3 regions of the Pseudomonas sp. GW821-FHT07B01 genome follow, and region 2 is predicted to be linked to each of the others. Evidence: riboswitches for the same ligand, from Rfam matches in the RefSeq annotation. Region 2 holds a riboswitch; each other region holds the start of a gene.

What was found. Region 2 has a riboswitch for cobalamin ahead of cobW (cobalamin biosynthesis protein CobW). Riboswitches for the same ligand answer to the same signal wherever they lie in the genome.
Region 1: linked by a shared signal. The riboswitch ahead of cobO (cob(I)yrinic acid a,c-diamide adenosyltransferase) and the one ahead of cobW (cobalamin biosynthesis protein CobW) in region 2 are both predicted to bind cobalamin.
Region 3: linked by a shared signal. The riboswitch ahead of AC07S6_RS00060 (ABC transporter substrate-binding protein) and the one ahead of cobW (cobalamin biosynthesis protein CobW) in region 2 are both predicted to bind cobalamin.

Annotation. Positions count from the first base shown of each region.
Region 1 covers NZ_JBWKRA010000001.1:274,545-279,784, forward strand. The annotation lists gene cbiB (adenosylcobinamide-phosphate synthase CbiB) at 1-603, opposite strand, end outside; gene bluB (5,6-dimethylbenzimidazole synthase) at 600-1,250, opposite strand; gene AC07S6_RS01295 (cobyrinic acid a,c-diamide synthase CobB) at 1,247-2,629, opposite strand; gene cobO (cob(I)yrinic acid a,c-diamide adenosyltransferase) at 2,626-3,237, opposite strand; cobalamin riboswitch at 3,317-3,563, opposite strand; gene AC07S6_RS01305 (PQQ-dependent sugar dehydrogenase) at 3,663-4,976, shown strand; gene AC07S6_RS01310 (C40 family peptidase) at 5,100-5,240, opposite strand, start outside.
Region 2 covers NZ_JBWKRA010000020.1:97,664-102,903, reverse strand. The annotation lists gene cobN (cobaltochelatase subunit CobN) at 1-830, opposite strand, end outside; gene cobW (cobalamin biosynthesis protein CobW) at 833-1,894, opposite strand; cobalamin riboswitch at 1,988-2,187, opposite strand; cobalamin riboswitch at 2,229-2,441, shown strand; gene AC07S6_RS20665 (CbtB domain-containing protein) at 2,539-2,727, shown strand; gene AC07S6_RS20660 (CbtA family protein) at 2,739-3,443, shown strand; gene AC07S6_RS20655 (cobalamin biosynthesis protein) at 3,440-3,832, shown strand; gene cobM (precorrin-4 C(11)-methyltransferase) at 3,902-4,648, shown strand; gene nfuA (Fe-S biogenesis protein NfuA) at 4,765-5,240, opposite strand, start outside.
Region 3 covers NZ_JBWKRA010000001.1:9,304-14,543, forward strand. The annotation lists gene AC07S6_RS00050 (M4 family metallopeptidase) at 1-644, opposite strand, end outside; gene AC07S6_RS00055 (DNA/RNA non-specific endonuclease) at 781-1,710, shown strand; cobalamin riboswitch at 1,830-2,022, shown strand; gene AC07S6_RS00060 (ABC transporter substrate-binding protein) at 2,138-3,148, shown strand; gene AC07S6_RS00065 (FecCD family ABC transporter permease) at 3,145-4,149, shown strand; gene AC07S6_RS00070 (ABC transporter ATP-binding protein) at 4,146-4,910, shown strand.

The sequences.
Region 1 (5,240 bases), on a different contig from region 2:
AGGAATATAGTTGAGCACATCATCGATCCTGGCGGCTGCCCAACCGAAGCGCTCAAAGCGCTCATTGCGATAGCCCCACATGGCGTCCAGGGTGTTGCTCAGACGATAGAGCACCACGCCCGGCACACCGGCCACCACAAACCAGAACAACGCGGCGAATACCGCATCGCTGCCGTTCTCCAGCACCGATTCGGTGGCTGCGCGGGCCACTTCAGTACGGTCCAGTTCACTGGTCTGACGGCTGACCAGGTAACTCACACGTGTACGCGCCTCGTCCAGGTCATCACGGCGCAGAGCCTGGGCCACTGGCATCACGTGCTCGCCCAGGCTGCGCATGCCCAAGGCGCAGTACAGCGCCAGGATCTCCAGCAGCCAGCCGATATAAGGCGCCCACGACAACGCCGTGGCCAGCAGGGTCAGCGGCACCACCGCGATAAACCACGCAGTCACACCATGGCTGCGCCAGCCACGCCCGCCAGTATTGAAACGTTGTTCGATACGCCCGGCGAAATTGCCGAACGCCACCAGCGGATGCCAGCGCCTGGGCTCACCCAGCAGCGCATCCAGCGCGACCGCAGCGACACACAGCAAGGCCACACTCATTGACTCACTCCCCACTTGTTTTCATACAGCATGTCACTGAGCGGTCGCGGCTCGGCCCAGCCCTCGAGCTGCAACATCGGTGCCGGGTAAAACTCTGCCACCGGACCCAGGCACAACACTGCCAGGGGCTTTGCACCGGGTGGCAAACCCAGCAACTCGGCCAGGGCCTGGGGGTCGAACAGCGAAACCCAGCCCATGCCCAACCCTTCCACGCGCGCCGCCAGCCACAGGTTCTGGATGGCGCAGGAGAGCGAGGCCATGTCCATTTCCGGCAAGGTGCGGCGCCCGAAAATGTGGCGCTCACGATCGTCCATCAAGGCGGCGACCAGTACCTCGGCGCAGTCGTTGATGCCTTCAACCTTGAGCTTCATGAACGCATCGGAGCGCTCGCCCAATGCCTCGGCAGTGCGCACGCGCTCTTCCTCTACCAACTGTTGAATCTGGCTGCGCAACGAGCGGTCGCTGATGCGGATAAAACGCCACGGCTGCATCAGGCCGACGCTGGGCGCCTGGTGCGCGGCGTGGAGCAGGCGTTGCAGCAGTTCAGGCGCGACGCTGCCACCGCGGAAGTGGCGCATGTCGCGGCGTTCGGCGATGGCGCGATAGACGGCCTCTCGATCGGCTTGGGGGAAAGCGTTGTCAGTCATGGCCTCATCGGGGGCAAGCCCCCTCCCACATTTGGAATGCATTCCCCTGTGGGACCTGGCTTGCCTGCGATAGCTGTCTCAAGGTCTGGCGCGAACAACGCGGCCACCGCGCCAGGATTCGACGGAAAATAAAAGTGCACATAGGAGGCGGTCAAACGACCCTGTCGGTAAACCGCTTCGGCACCGCGCCCGCCGTTAGGGCTAAGTCCACGGGCAATCGGCGCCCATTCGGTACTGGTCAGAGAATGATGATAGGTATGCCCACGCAAGGTCCCCTCCGGCAGCTCGACACTTTGCAGCGCCAGGGCCGCGAGTTTCTTCTGCATCACCGCATCGCCTTGCAACAAGCCAACCAGTTCGGCGCGTGTACCGCCCACATCGGTCAAGGAGTCGAGCAGATAGAGCATGCCGCCACATTCAGCGAGCAGTGGCTTGCCAGCGGCGTGATGAGCACGAATTGCGCCCAGCATCGAGGTATTGGCCGACAATGCCTGGTGGTGCAGTTCCGGATACCCGCCGGGCAGATAGAGGCTGTCAGCTTGAGGCAATTGGCGATCATGGATCGGTGAGAAGAACTTCAGCTCCGCGCCCATTGCCCGCAACAGATCCAGGCTGGCGCCGTAGGTAAAGGCAAAGGCTTCGTCACGGGCCACGGCAATCCGCACACCGGCCAGCAAGGGTTCGGTTTCGATCACGTGCGGCGCGGCAAAGGTCACCGGCGGCGGCAGGGCCACTTCGCAACTGCTGCCCAACGCCTGGGCGGCGGCATCCAGGCGTATATCAAGGTCATTCAGTTCGCTGGCTTGCACCAGGCCCAGGTGGCGGCTGGGCAGTTCGATGCCGGTCTCACGGGATAACGCGCCGTACCAACGCAAGCCCTCAGTGAGGCTGCCTTCAAGCAATTGCGCATGACGCAGGGTGCCGACGCGGTTGGCCAGCACGCCGGCGAATGGCAGGTCGGGCTGATAGCGCGCCAGCCCCAGGGCCAGGGCGCCGAACGTCTGGGCCATAGCCGTGCCATCAATCACGCCCAGCACCGGTACACCGAAGTGCCGCGCCAGGTCAGCGCTGGAAGGCGTGCCGTCGAACAGGCCCATCACGCCTTCGATGAGGATCAGGTCAGCCTCCCCCGCCGCCTCCCAGAGCAGGCGGCGGCTTTCCTGCTCGCCCACCATCCACATGTCCAACTGGTACACCGGCGCGCCACTGGCACGCTCGTGGATCATCGGGTCGAGAAAGTCCGGCCCGCATTTGAACACGCGCACCTTGCGCCCCAGGTTGCGGTGCAAACGGGCCAACGCGGCGGTGACCGTGGTTTTGCCCTGGCCGGACGCCGGAGCGGCGATCAATACGGCCGGGCAATGACGGGGCTGATTCAAAGTTCGACGCCTTTCTGTGCCTTGATACCGGCCTGGAACGCGTGCTTGAGCATGCCCATTTCGGTGACGGTGTCGCCCATTTCGATCAGCTCAGGCTTGGCGCCACGGCCGGTGACCACCACATGCTGCATGGGCGGGCGGGCTTGCAGGTCGCTGAGTACCTGGTCCAGGTCAAGGTAACCGTGCTTGAGGGCGATGTTCAGTTCATCCAGCACCACCAAGCCGATGGAAGGGTCATTCAACATGGCCCGGGACACTGCCCAAGCCGCTTCGGCAGCGGCGATATCGCGCTGGCGATCCTGGGTTTCCCAGGTGAAACCTTCGCCCATCACGTGAAAGCGCACCTGCTCGGGGAAGCGGCGGAAAAACAATTCTTCGCCGGTGCTGTTACGCCCCTTGATGAACTGCACCACACCGCATTGCATGCCATGCCCCATGGCCCGGGCCAACATGCCGAACGCCGAACTGCTCTTGCCTTTGCCGTTGCCGGTCAGCACCAGCAGCAGGCCGCACTCGTTGGGGGAATTGGCGATGCGCTCGTCAATCACGGCTTTTTTGCGCAGCATGCGCGCCAGGTGGCGTTCGTCGCGGTCGGGGGAATCAGTCATGGCAGCTCTCCGTTGGGGCTGGACAAAAACGGCGGGCAGGAAAAAGAAAAAACAGACAGCCAAGCATCGCCCACCGTGATGCTGTTGGATGATCCAGGCCGGTCTCCGGGCTCATGAGTGGCGCTTTTGATAGCAAGCAGCCGAGGGTGCGCCTTCCCATATCGCACGCGATACAGTGGCAAACAGCACCGTCTTGACTCATTTACCGTTGCGGGGGCAGCGCCGGAATCGCGGCGGCACTGTGTACAAGTGCGCTCACTCACCGGCTTCCCTGTTTCACTCTGTCGACGCGCGCGCCACAGAGCACCTGGAACAAGCCGCGAAGGTTAGTGGGTTGGGGGTGGAGCGTCAATTAAAGCTGGCCTTGTACTTGAACCATCTGCCGTTCGTGCTTCTCTACCCCTACAGGTATCAAGGAGAAAACCATGCCTAAAACCCGACTCGCCCTACTGATCATGTTCGCCGGTAGCCTCGCTGCGTGCGGCGAAAGCTCAACCCTGCAGGTCGCCGACGGCACCGGGCCCTCGCCCCGGCTGCCGGAACCGAACAAGACGCTGATCCCCACTGTCAATATCGCCCCGGCCATCGGCTGGCCCGAAGGCGCCAAGCCAATCGCGGCCGCAGGCACCCAAGTGGCCGCATTCGCCGAAGGCCTGGACCACCCGCGCTGGCTCTACGTGCTGCCCAACGGCGACGTGCTGGTGGCCGAGACCAATGCACCGCCCAAGCCGGACGATGCCAAAGGCGTGCGCGGCTGGGTGATGGAAAAAGTCATGGACCGCGCTGGCGCCGGCGTGCCGAGCCCGAACCGCATTACCTTGCTGCGCGATGCCGACCATGATGGCGTGGCAGAAACTCGCACGGTGTTCCTGGAAAACCTCAACTCGCCGTTTGGCATGGCCCTGGTGGGCAACGACTTATATGTGGCCGATTCGGATAAGTTGCTGCGCTTCCCCTATCAGCCAGGTGAAACCGCGATCACCTCCCCAGGCACCAAGGTGGTGGATTTACCCGGTGGCCCCTTGAACCACCACTGGACCAAAAATGTGGTGGCCAGCCAGGACGGCAGCAAGCTGTACGTGAGCGTCGGCTCCAACAGCAACGTCGGCGAAAACGGCCTGGAAGCCGAACAGGGCCGCGCCGCCATTTGGGAAGTCGACCGCGCCAGCGGCCAACACCGCATTTTTGCCTCCGGCCTGCGCAACCCCAACGGCATGGCGTGGGAGCCACAGAGCGGCAAGCTGTGGACGGCAGTCAACGAGCGCGATGAAATCGGCAGTGACCTGGTGCCGGATTACATCACCTCGGTCAAGGATGGCGGCTTCTACGGCTGGCCTTTCAGTTATTACGGCCAGCATGTGGATGTGCGTGTCACCCCGCAGAACCTGGACATGGTCGCCAAGGCCATCGCTCCCGACTATGCGGTAGGCCCTCATACTGCGTCGCTGGGGCTGACCTTCGCCGAGGGCAGCAAACTGCCCGCTCCCTTCAGTAATGGCGCATTTATCGGCCAGCATGGTTCCTGGAACCGCAAGCCGCACAGTGGCTACAAGGTGATTTTCGTTCCCTTCGAAGGGGGCCAGCCGAAAGGGCAACCGGTGGATGTGCTGACGGGGTTTCTTGATAGCAATGAGAAAGCCATGGGCCGGCCGGTCGGCGTGGTGATAGATCAGCAGGGGGATTTGCTGGTGGCCGATGATGTGGGCAATAAGGTTTGGCGGGTGTCGGCTGTTAAGTAAATAACCACATACCAATGTGGGAGCGGGCTTGCCCGCGATTACGGTGGCCCAGCCAACTAAGCCGTTGACTGACACACTGCATTCGCGGGCAAGCCCGCTCCCACATTTTGGAGTTTTATTGATTCAGGGATTACGCGCCAGATTTCCTGGCAACACGCGTTTGGCACTCAGGTAGGCATTCTGCCAATACGCTTTGGATAGCGTATCCAGCTTCACCGTACCGCCGGTTTGAGGCGCGTGTACGAAGCGGCCCTCCCCCACATA
Region 2 (5,240 bases):
TGCGGCGCTTCCGGGCTCGATTGGGCAAAGCCGGTGGTGTTCAGAATTACCGCGGCTTGCACGTCATCCAACAGGTCCTCGACCACCGTGAGGCAGCCGGGTTCTTTCAAACTGGCCACCGCGACAGGCAACGGGTTGAGGCCCGCCGCCTGTAAGCGCTGGCAGAACACATCAATAAAACCGGTATTGGCCGCCTGTAAATGGGAGCGGTAGAACAGCACCGCAGCCACGGGCCAATCGGCGTGCCAATCGGCCTGCCAGTCAGTGAGGCGGGCATTGGCGTTGTGCGGGTGATAGATCGCCGTGCGCGGCAGCGCTTGCGGCTCGGCCCAGACATAGTCGCGGCCCAGGTGGGCACTGGCCAGGCAATGGTAAAAATCCAGGGCATTGCCCAGGCCACCTTGGCGCAGGAAGTGCCACAGGCGCTCGCGGTGTTCGGCCGCAACGGTGCTCAGGCTGCTGAGTTCCGGGTCCGGGCGGTCGTCACCCGGCACTAGAATCAGGGTGACGCCGCGTTCGGCCAACTCCACCAGGCGCTCGATGCCGTAGCGCCAATACCCGATGCCGCCGTGCAATGACAGCAGGATGACCTTGGCGTGGCGCAATACCTCGTCGACGTACAGGTCGACCGAGGCATGGTTCTGCACCTGCATCGGGTTGGCCAGGCGCAGGCTGGGGTAATCCTCGGGCAATTGCTGGGCGGCTTCGGCGAGCAGCGCCAGGCTGGAATCGCCGCTGCACAGGATCACCAGTTCAGCGGGGGTCTGGCCAAGGTCAGCTATATTGTCGTCCGCGACGAAACCACCGGGTTGGGTCCTGAGCAGGTGCATGGTTAAACGCTGAGGGCAGCGCGCAATTGCGCTTCGAGGCCAGCGGCGTCCAGTTCCTGGCCGATCAGCACCAGGCGCGTGGTGCGTGCTTCGTCAGCGCCCCAGGCACGGTCGAAGTGTTTGTCAAAGCGCGTGCCCACGCCCTGGATCAGCAGGCGCATCGGTTTGTTGGGGATCGCGGCGAACCCTTTCACCCGCAGGATGCCGTGCTGCACCACCAATTGGGTCAGGGCGTCGAGCAGCAGCGCCTCATCGGCTTGGGGCAAGTCGATGGAGATGGAGTCGAAGGCATCGTGATCGTGGTCGTCTTCACCTTCGTGGTGATGGTCGTGATGGCTGTGACGCCCGTCGATATGTTCCTCGGAACCGACGCCCAGGCCGATCAGCACGTCCAGGGGCAGGCGACCGCTGCTGGCTTCGATGATCTTCACCGCGGCCGGCAGTTCTTCGGCGACTTCCAGGCGCACGCGGGCCAGGTCTTCGGCGCTGATAAGGTCGCTTTTGTTGAGGATCACCAGGTCGGCGCTGGCCAGTTGGTCGGCGAACAACTCATGCAACGGCGACTCGTGGTCCAGGTTCGGGTCAAGTTTGCGCTGGGCGTCGACCTGGTCCGGGAAGGCGGCAAAGGTACCGGCGGCCACGGCCGGGCTGTCGACCACGGTGATCACCGCGTCAACGGTGCAGGCGCTGCGGATTTCCGGCCACTGGAAGGCTTGCACCAACGGCTTGGGCAGGGCCAGGCCCGAGGTTTCGATGAGGATATGGTCCAGGTCACCGCGACGGGCGACCAATTCGCGCATCACCGGAAAGAACTCTTCCTGCACCGTGCAGCACAGGCAACCGTTGGCCAGTTCGTAGACGCGGCCATTGGCTTCTTCTTCGGTGCAACCGATAGAACACTGCTTGAGGATTTCACCGTCGATGCCCAGCTCGCCGAACTCGTTGACGATCACCGCAATGCGACGGCCCTGGGCGTTGTCGAGCATATGGCGCAACAGCGTGGTTTTGCCCGAGCCAAGGAAGCCGGTAACGATGGTGACGGGAAGTTTGGCCAGTGTTTTCATCGGATGCCCTTTGGGGCGGGCATACGGGACGACAGGCCCTGCGGCGGCGCGCAGCAGCGGATTTCGTCACCGGATCACCCCGCCCGGTTGAATTGGAAAATCGGTTGCGAGGCAGGTCTCCTGGCTTGGGGTGTGCAGGTCTTGCGACCAACGCTGACTGCGCCTTCCCGCCCTATCGGCAGTGGCGTGGCAGTCAACTGAACCCTTCACAGTTGCGGGGGCAGCCGCGGCTTGAACCGCGTTCCCTTCTTAGCTTCGGCCTGGGCCGAAGAACCTCGAAGATGCAAGGCTACAGTGGCTTGCAGCATTTGACTACCGTCCCGGCCCATGCTCTCCTACACGCCTTGTTTCGGGTGCCCTTCACAGGGTGAAACGGGAAACCGGTGCGTCATAGACCTATGACCAGTCCGGTGCTGCCCCCGCAACGGTAAGCGAGCGAAGCGTCACGGCCACTGTGCTTTTGCATGGGAAGGCGATGCTTTCAGGAGGACTCTTTCAAGAGCCGCCCCTCGCAAGCCCGGAGACCGGCCCGAAAAATTCAGATAACAAACCCGCGGTGGGCGGGCGCTGTTCAGAACCCTGCGTGCCTGGCGCGTGGGGTTTTCATGCGCTCGTTTCACCCTGACACCTGAAAGGGACGCGCCATGTCGATCATCAGCAGCACTTCGCACACCGCTACTAGCACCGCCACCCTCAGCCAACGCCTGACCGCCGCCATCGGTGCGTCGATCCTTGGCGCGTGCCTGGTGTATTTCGCCGGGTTCTCGCATATCGAGGCGGTGCACAACGCCGCCCACGATACCCGCCACAGCGCTGCGTTCCCGTGCCATTGAGAGCTGCCGACATGATCAAGCGTATTGCGCAAACCGCAGGGTTCACTGGGCTTTTGGCTGCCTTGCTGCTGACCCTGCTGCAAAGTTTCTGGGTGGCACCGCTGATCCTGCAGGCGGAAAGCTTTGAAAAAGCCCCGCCAGCCGCCGAAATGGTGCACGAGCACGCCGCTGGCGCTGCTGCCCACAGCCACGATGCCCAAGCCTGGGAGCCGGAAGATGGCTGGCAGCGTGTGTTGTCCACCACTGGAGGCAACCTGGTGGTGGCCGTAGGCTTTGCACTGATGCTCGCCGGCCTCTACACGCTGCGTGCGCCGACCCGCACCGCCCAAGGCCTGCTCTGGGGCCTGGCCGGCTACGCGACCTTTGTACTGGCCCCCACCCTGGGCCTGCCACCGGAACTGCCGGGCACTGCGGCCGCGGACCTGACACTGCGCCAGACCTGGTGGATCGGCACCGCAGCCTCCACCGCCGCCGGCCTGGCGCTGATCGTGTTCGGTCGCAATTGGCTGTTGAAAGGCCTTGGGCTGGCGATTCTTGCCGTGCCCCACGTCATCGGCGCGCCGCAACCTGAGGTACATTCGATGCTGGCCCCGGAGGCGCTCGAAGCGCAGTTCAAGATCGCCTCGCAATTGACCAACGTCGCTTTCTGGCTGGCCCTGGGCCTGATCAGCGCCTGGTTGTTCCGCCGCAACCGCGACGACCAATACTCGGCATGATCCTGGTTGTCGGCTTGGGCTGCCAGCGGGGCTGTGAGGTTCACAGCCTGCTGGCGTTGCTCGACAGCGCCCTGGCCGAGGCCAGCATTGAGCGCTCACACATTACGGCGCTGGCAAGCATTGAGCCCAAACGCGATGAGCCCGGGATGCTGGCCCTGGCCCAGTGCCTGAACTTGCCTTTGCAATTTTTCTACGCAGAACAACTGGCGGGCTATGAGCATCGGCTGAGCTATCGCTCAGCGCTGGCTTTTGCTCACACCGGCTGTTACGGCGTGGCCGAAAGCGCCGCCCTGGCCCTGGCCGAACAGCTGTCCGACAGCCCTGCCCGCCTGCTGATCCCGCGAAAGAAAAATACCCAAGCGACCCTGGCATTAGCCTGCGCCGGTTAAAATCTCGATAATTGCCACTCTCGATCATGAGCGTTGTTCATGCTCGCTCGTTTCTCAACAGGATTTTTCATGACCGTCTACTTTATTGGCGCCGGCCCCGGCGACCCGGAATTGATCACCGTCAAGGGCCAGCGGCTGATCCGCAGTTGCCCGGTGATCATCTACGCCGGCTCGCTGGTGCCCGCCGCCGTACTGGAAGGTCATCAGGCGCTCCAGGTGGTCAACAGCGCCGAGCTGCACCTGGAACAAATCATCGAGCTGATCAAGACGGCCCATGCCCAAGGCCAGGATGTGGCGCGGGTGCACTCCGGTGATCCCAGCCTGTATGGGGCGATTGGTGAACAAATACGCCATTTGCGTGAGCTGGGCATCCCTTTCCAGATCATTCCAGGGGTCACGGCGGTCGCCGCGTGCGCGGCCCTGCTGGAGACCGAACTGACCCTGCCGGACATCGCCCAAAGCGTGATCCTGACCCGTTACGCCGATAAAACCCGCATGCCCCCCGGTGAAGACTTCGACAGCCTGGCGCGGCATGGCACCACGATGGCGATTCATCTGGGGGTCAATCATCTGGAGAAAATCGTTGCCGAGCTGCTGCCGCACTATGGCGCAGACTGCCCGATTGCCGTGGTACACCGTGCCACCTGGCCGGATCAGGAGTGGGTGTTGGGCACGCTGAGTGACATTGCCGAGAAAGTCGCGGCCAAGGGGTTTCGGCGGACAGCGTTGATTGTGGTGGGCCGGGTGTTGTCCAGTGACAGTTTCAGCGAGTCGTCGCTGTACCGCGCAGGGCATGCGCACCTCTATCGCCCCTGAAGCCAGCTCCCACACTTGATCTGCTTTATCAGATATATTTTGCAACTCTATGAATTTAAATAATAAAAAAACGGCGCTCACGGGCGCCGTTTTTTTGTTCGCAGTGAACACCTTACTCAGTAGTAGGCGTTTTCTTTCTGCGTGTGGTCAGTCACGTCACGTACACCCTTGAGTTCAGGAATACGTTCCAGCAGCGTGCGCTCGATGCCCTCACGCAAGGTCACGTCCGCCTGGCCGCAGCCCTGGCAGCCGCCGCCGAACTTCAGTACGGCGATACCGTCATCCACCACGTCGATCAGGCTCACCTGGCCGCCATGGCTGGCCAGCCCCGGGTTGATCTCGGTTTGCAGGTAGTAGTTGATACGCTCATTGACCGGGCTGTCGGCGTTGACGTTCGGCACCTTGGCGTTGGGGGCCTTGATGGTCAACTGGCCGCCCATACGGTCGGTGGCGTAGTCGACCACGGCGTCGTCCAGGAAGGCTTCGCTGAAGGCATCGATGTACGCGGTGAAGCTTTTGAGCCCCAGGGCGGTGTCTTCAGGCTTCTCTTCGCCGGGCTTGCAGTAGGCAATGCAAGTCTCGGCATACTGGG
Region 3 (5,240 bases), on a different contig from region 2:
TCGGCCGTTTGCTTCAGCGCGTACTGCTTGATCAACGAGCCAAACACATCCGACAACGACTCGTTCAGCGCACCGGACTGGTTGAAGTACATCAGCTTGGCCTCATCCTCGGTCACGCCATGGGCCAACTCATGGCCAATAACGTCGAGTGCCACGGTGAAGCGGTTGAACAACTGCTGGTCACCATCGCCGAACACCATCTGGGTCGAATTCCAGAAGGCATTGTTGTAGTCCTGGCCGAAGTGCACCGTGGCGTCCAGCGCCATGCCCGCATCGTCGATGGAGTTGCGGTCGAAGACCTGGTCGAAAAAATCGAAGGTTGCGCCCAGGCCGTCATAGGCTTCGTCCACCGCGGCATCGCCACTGGCGGGCTGCCCTTCGCCGCGAATCAGCTTGCCGGGCAGGCTGTCGGTGTTTTCGGCACTGTAGATCGAGCGTTGCTTCTCGGCGCCCACGGCCAGTGCCATGCGGGCCGGGCCCTTGGCGGGTACCGCGACCATGCGCAACGAGCGAAACGTGCTGTCCTTGGCACGCGTGCGTAGTGCAACTTCCCGTTGGGCTTTGTCACCGTGGCGGGCGATCTGGTCGAACATGTACGGCGGGATCAGGCAAAAAATCGGGTTGCGCGGTTGGCGAACACACATGAGCTGGCTCCTTTTTGGCGTGTGATGAACGTCCGGGTAACGGTTTTCAGGATAGTCCTGAGTTCGCCACCTGGGCCAAATTGTCATGGTTTTGTGTTTCAGTGGTGTTTATCCCAGGCCCATAAGGAACATGCCCATGCCCGCCCGCGCAGCCAACATCGACCTTTCCCACCGCCCAAGGCTTGCCGACCTGCGCCCATTGGTCGCGGCCAGCCCCACCCTGCTGGAAGCCAGAGCCGCGACGCCGCGCGTCACCGCGGCCAAGGACCTCAAAAACCGCGCGGGCTATGCCGACGACTTCCTCAGCGACTTCGTGGTGCCATGGCCCACGGTTGACCAGCCACTGGCGGGCGATGTGCAACCCCAGCGCCTGGACTACACGCACTTCTCCATCACAATGTCGCGCGCTCGACGACTGGCGCTGTACGTGGGGGTGAATATCGATGGCGCCAAGCATGTGGACATCACGCGCAGCAACGACACCTGGGCCTACGATGGTCGCCTGCCCCTGGATGCGCAGGTAGGTGAAGACCTTTATGCCGGCAATGGCCTGGACCGCGGCCACCTGGTGCGGCGCCAGGACCCCAACTGGGGCGACGAGGCCAACACCGCCAACTTCGACACCTTTCACTTCACCAATTGCTCACCCCAAATGAGCGGCTTCAACCAGAAGACCTGGCTGGAGCTCGAAGACTACATCCTCGACAACACCCAGCGCTGGAAAGCCCGGGCCACGGTGTTTACCGGGCCAGTGTTCGCCGATGACGACCGACTGTACCGTGGCGTGAAAATCCCCAAGGCGTTCTGGAAAGTAGTGGCCTACCTCAGCGACGATGGCAAGCCTTCCGCCAGCGCCTACATGATTGACCAGAGCCGCGAACTGGGCCAACTCGACCTGGTATTCGGCCCGCTTCGAACCTACCAGCGCAGTGTGATTGCGATCGAACAACTGACCGGCATCCGCTTCGCCAACCTGGCCGACTACGACGGCTTCAGCAACGAAGAGCGCGCCACAGGCACCCGGATCGAAGCGTTGATCCGCGGCCCCCAGGATATTCGGCTCTGACGCTTCTTTTGTAGGAGCGAGCTTGCTCGCGAAGAACAGGAAAGCGCCGCGGGGCATCAGGTGCCCAGCGTTATCGTTGACGACCTTCGCGAGCAAGCTCGCTCCTACAGGGGGTGATCGCTTACCATACCGCCGCCGGTTCCCGTATGGGACTAACAGGGAATTCGAAACGCCGCACGCGACGTGAACCGAAACTGCCCCCGCAACTGTAGATGCCGAGCCTGCCCTTGAATGCCACTGGACCACGTCCGGGAAGGCGGGGCATGGCGACGACGCATCAGTCAGGAGACCTGCCGGCCCAGCTAACTCACTAACCGGCGGGGTGTCCGGGAAGGACATCCTGGCCCTGCGCATCAGCAGCCTCCATGGGCGTATTTCCGAGCCGTACCTCCCCTGCTGCACCTACGGTTCACAAGGAGATCGCCTCATGCTGCCACGCGTTACCGCCCTGATCGCAGGCTTGGGTATGTGTGCCCTGGCGCAAGCCGCGCCCACTCAGTACCCGCTGACCCTGCAAAACTGCGGCAGCACCCTGACCTTCCAGCACGCCCCCGCCCGCAGCGTCACCATCGGCCAGGCCGCCACCGAGATGCTGTATGCCCTGGGCGTGGGCGACAAGGTGGTCGGCACTTCGCTGTGGTTCAATAACGTGGCGGCGCAGTACAAGGCCCAGGACGATCACATCGAGCGCCTGGCCAACAACGAGCCCAGCTTCGAAGCCGTACTCGCCAAGCGCCCGCAACTGGTGGCCGCCGAGCTGGAATGGGTGGTGGGCCCCCAAGGCGTGGTCGGTACCCGTGAACAGTTTCATGAACTGAAGATCCCCACCTACCTGTTGCCGTCCGATTGCGAAGGCAAGGACAACCTGGTCGGCGCCGACGGCACGCGATTAGAGCCCTTTCGCATCGAGACGATCTACCAGAGCCTCCAGCAACTGGCGCAGATTTTCGACGTGCAGGATCGCGGCCAACAACTGACCGACGAACTCAAGGCGCGCCTGGCCAAATCCGTCGCCACGGCCCAGGGCAAGGGCTTGCAGCAAGCCAGCGCACTGGTGTGGTTCTCCAGCGCCGAAATGGCCAGCGACCCTTACGTAGCCGGCCACAAAGGCGTGCCGCAATTCATGCTGCAAACCCTTGGCCTGCGTAACGTGGTGCAGTCCGATGAAGAATGGCCTGCCGTCGGCTGGGAAACCATCGCCAAGGCCAACCCCACCTTCCTGGTGATCGCACGCATGGATCGCCGTCGCTACCCGGCCGACGACCATGAAAAGAAACTCGCCTTCCTGCGCAGCGACCCCGTGACCCGCAACATGGACGCGGTGAAGAACAACCGCATCATCATCCTCGACGCTCTGGCCTTGCAGGCGAGCCTGCGCACCTTCGAAGGCCTTGAACAACTGGCGGCCGCCATTGACGGCTACCACCTGGGCCAATGATGCGCACCCTACTCGCCCTGGCGTTGCTGCTGCTCGCCCTGCTCGCTGGCGTCGCCATCGGTGAAACCGCCATAGAACCGCAGGTGGTGCTGCAGGTGCTCGCCAATAAACTCTGGGGCGCCAGCTATGCACTGGACCCCATCGACGAAGGCGTGGTGTGGAACTACCGCCTCACCCGTGCATTGGTGGCCGCAGCTTGCGGCGCAGGGTTGGCAACGTGCGGGGTGATCCTGCAATCGCTGCTGCGTAACCCGCTGGCCGACCCGTACCTGCTGGGCATCAGCGCCGGCGCTTCAACCGGCGCGGTGCTCGTGGCCTTGATCGGCGTGGGCGGTGGCCTGGTGTCGTTGTCGGCGGGCGCGTTTGTGGGGGCGATGGCGGCCTTTGCGCTGGTGACTCTACTCGCACGAGCCAGCGGATCGTCCAGCGGCACCGGGCAGATTATCCTCGCGGGCATCGCCGGTTCACAGTTGTTCAATGCCCTGACCGCGTTCCTGATCACCAAGTCGGCCAGCTCCGAACAAGCCCGCGGCATTATGTTCTGGCTGCTGGGCAACCTCAGCGGCGTGCGCTGGCCGTCGGTGTGGTTGGCGGTGCCGGTGGCGGTCGTGGGGCTCGCCGTGTGCCTGTGGCACCGGCGTGCACTGGATGCGTTCACCTTCGGCAGCGACTCGGCAGCCTCCCTCGGCATCCCGGTGCGCCGCGTGCAATTTGTGCTGGTGGCCTGCGCCGCGCTGGTGACGGCGGTGATGGTATCCATCGTCGGCTCCATCGGGTTTGTCGGCTTGGTGATTCCCCATGCGGTGCGCCTGTTGCTTGGCACCGGGCATTCGCGTTTGCTGCCGGCCAGTGCCTTGGGTGGCGCGCTGTTTTTGATCGCTGCGGACGTGCTGTCGCGCACCTTGATCAAGGGCCAGGTGATTCCGGTGGGTGTGGTCACCGCATTGGTGGGCGCGCCGGTGTTTGCGCTGATCCTGATCGGCCGGAGGAATGCCCGATGAGCGTACTCAGTTGCCGCGGCCTGGGCTTCAAAGTGCGTGACGCGCAGTTGCTGCGTGACATTGACCTCGACGTGCAGTTGGGTGAAACCCTCGGTATCGTCGGGCCCAATGGTTCAGGCAAATCCACCCTGCTCAAATTGCTGGCCGGCTTGCGTGTGCCGGCCAGCGGCGAAGTTCGCCTGGGTGGCAAGCGGCTCGGTGAGTTGTCGCGCCGCACCATCGCGCAGCAATTGGCGGTCGTGGAGCAACAGGCCGACACCGACGACGCGATCCGCGTGTTCGACGCCGTGGCCCTGGGCCGCACGCCTTGGCTGTCGGCGTTGAGCCCGTGGTCACGCGAGGACGACGCCATCGTGCACCAGGCCCTACATGACGTAGACGCCACCCACCTGAGCCAACGCGCCTGGCGCAGCCTCTCGGGTGGCGAACGCCAGCGCGTGCACATCGCTCGCGCCCTGGCGCAACGCCCGCAGATTTTATTGCTGGATGAGCCGACCAATCACCTGGATATCCAGCATCAACTGGCGATCCTCAAAGGCGTGCAAGGCTTGCCCGTGACCACCTTGATTGCGCTGCATGATCTGAACCAGGCGTTGACCTGTGATCGCCTGGCCGTGCTGGATCGCGGGCAACTGGTGGCGCTGGGCGCGCCGCTGGAGGTGCTGACGCCACAGCGCTTGCAGGAGACATTCGGGGTGCAGGGGCATTACCTGACGGACCCGTTCGACGGCGCGCAAATCCTGCGCCTGCGCTCCAACTGAATCCGTAGGTTGGGGCATCTTGCTCTGGTGACGGTCTGACTGCCAACTGTGGTCCAAATGTGGGAGGGGCTTGCCCCCGATGAGCATAGGTATCTACACAACTTCGGTACGACGCTAAACCTGTGGCGAGGGAGCTTGCTCCCGCGAAGGCCTGGCAGCCGACGCTGATCTAACTGACGCACCGCGATCCAACTGTGGGAGCTGGCTTGCCTGCGAAGACGGCTTGACAGTCAACACAGTTGGACCGTGTACATATCCATTCCTGCGGTAACGGCCACTTAGGGTGCCGCCCTGACGGCGGCTCACTTTGCAAAAGCGGCAAAGTAAGCA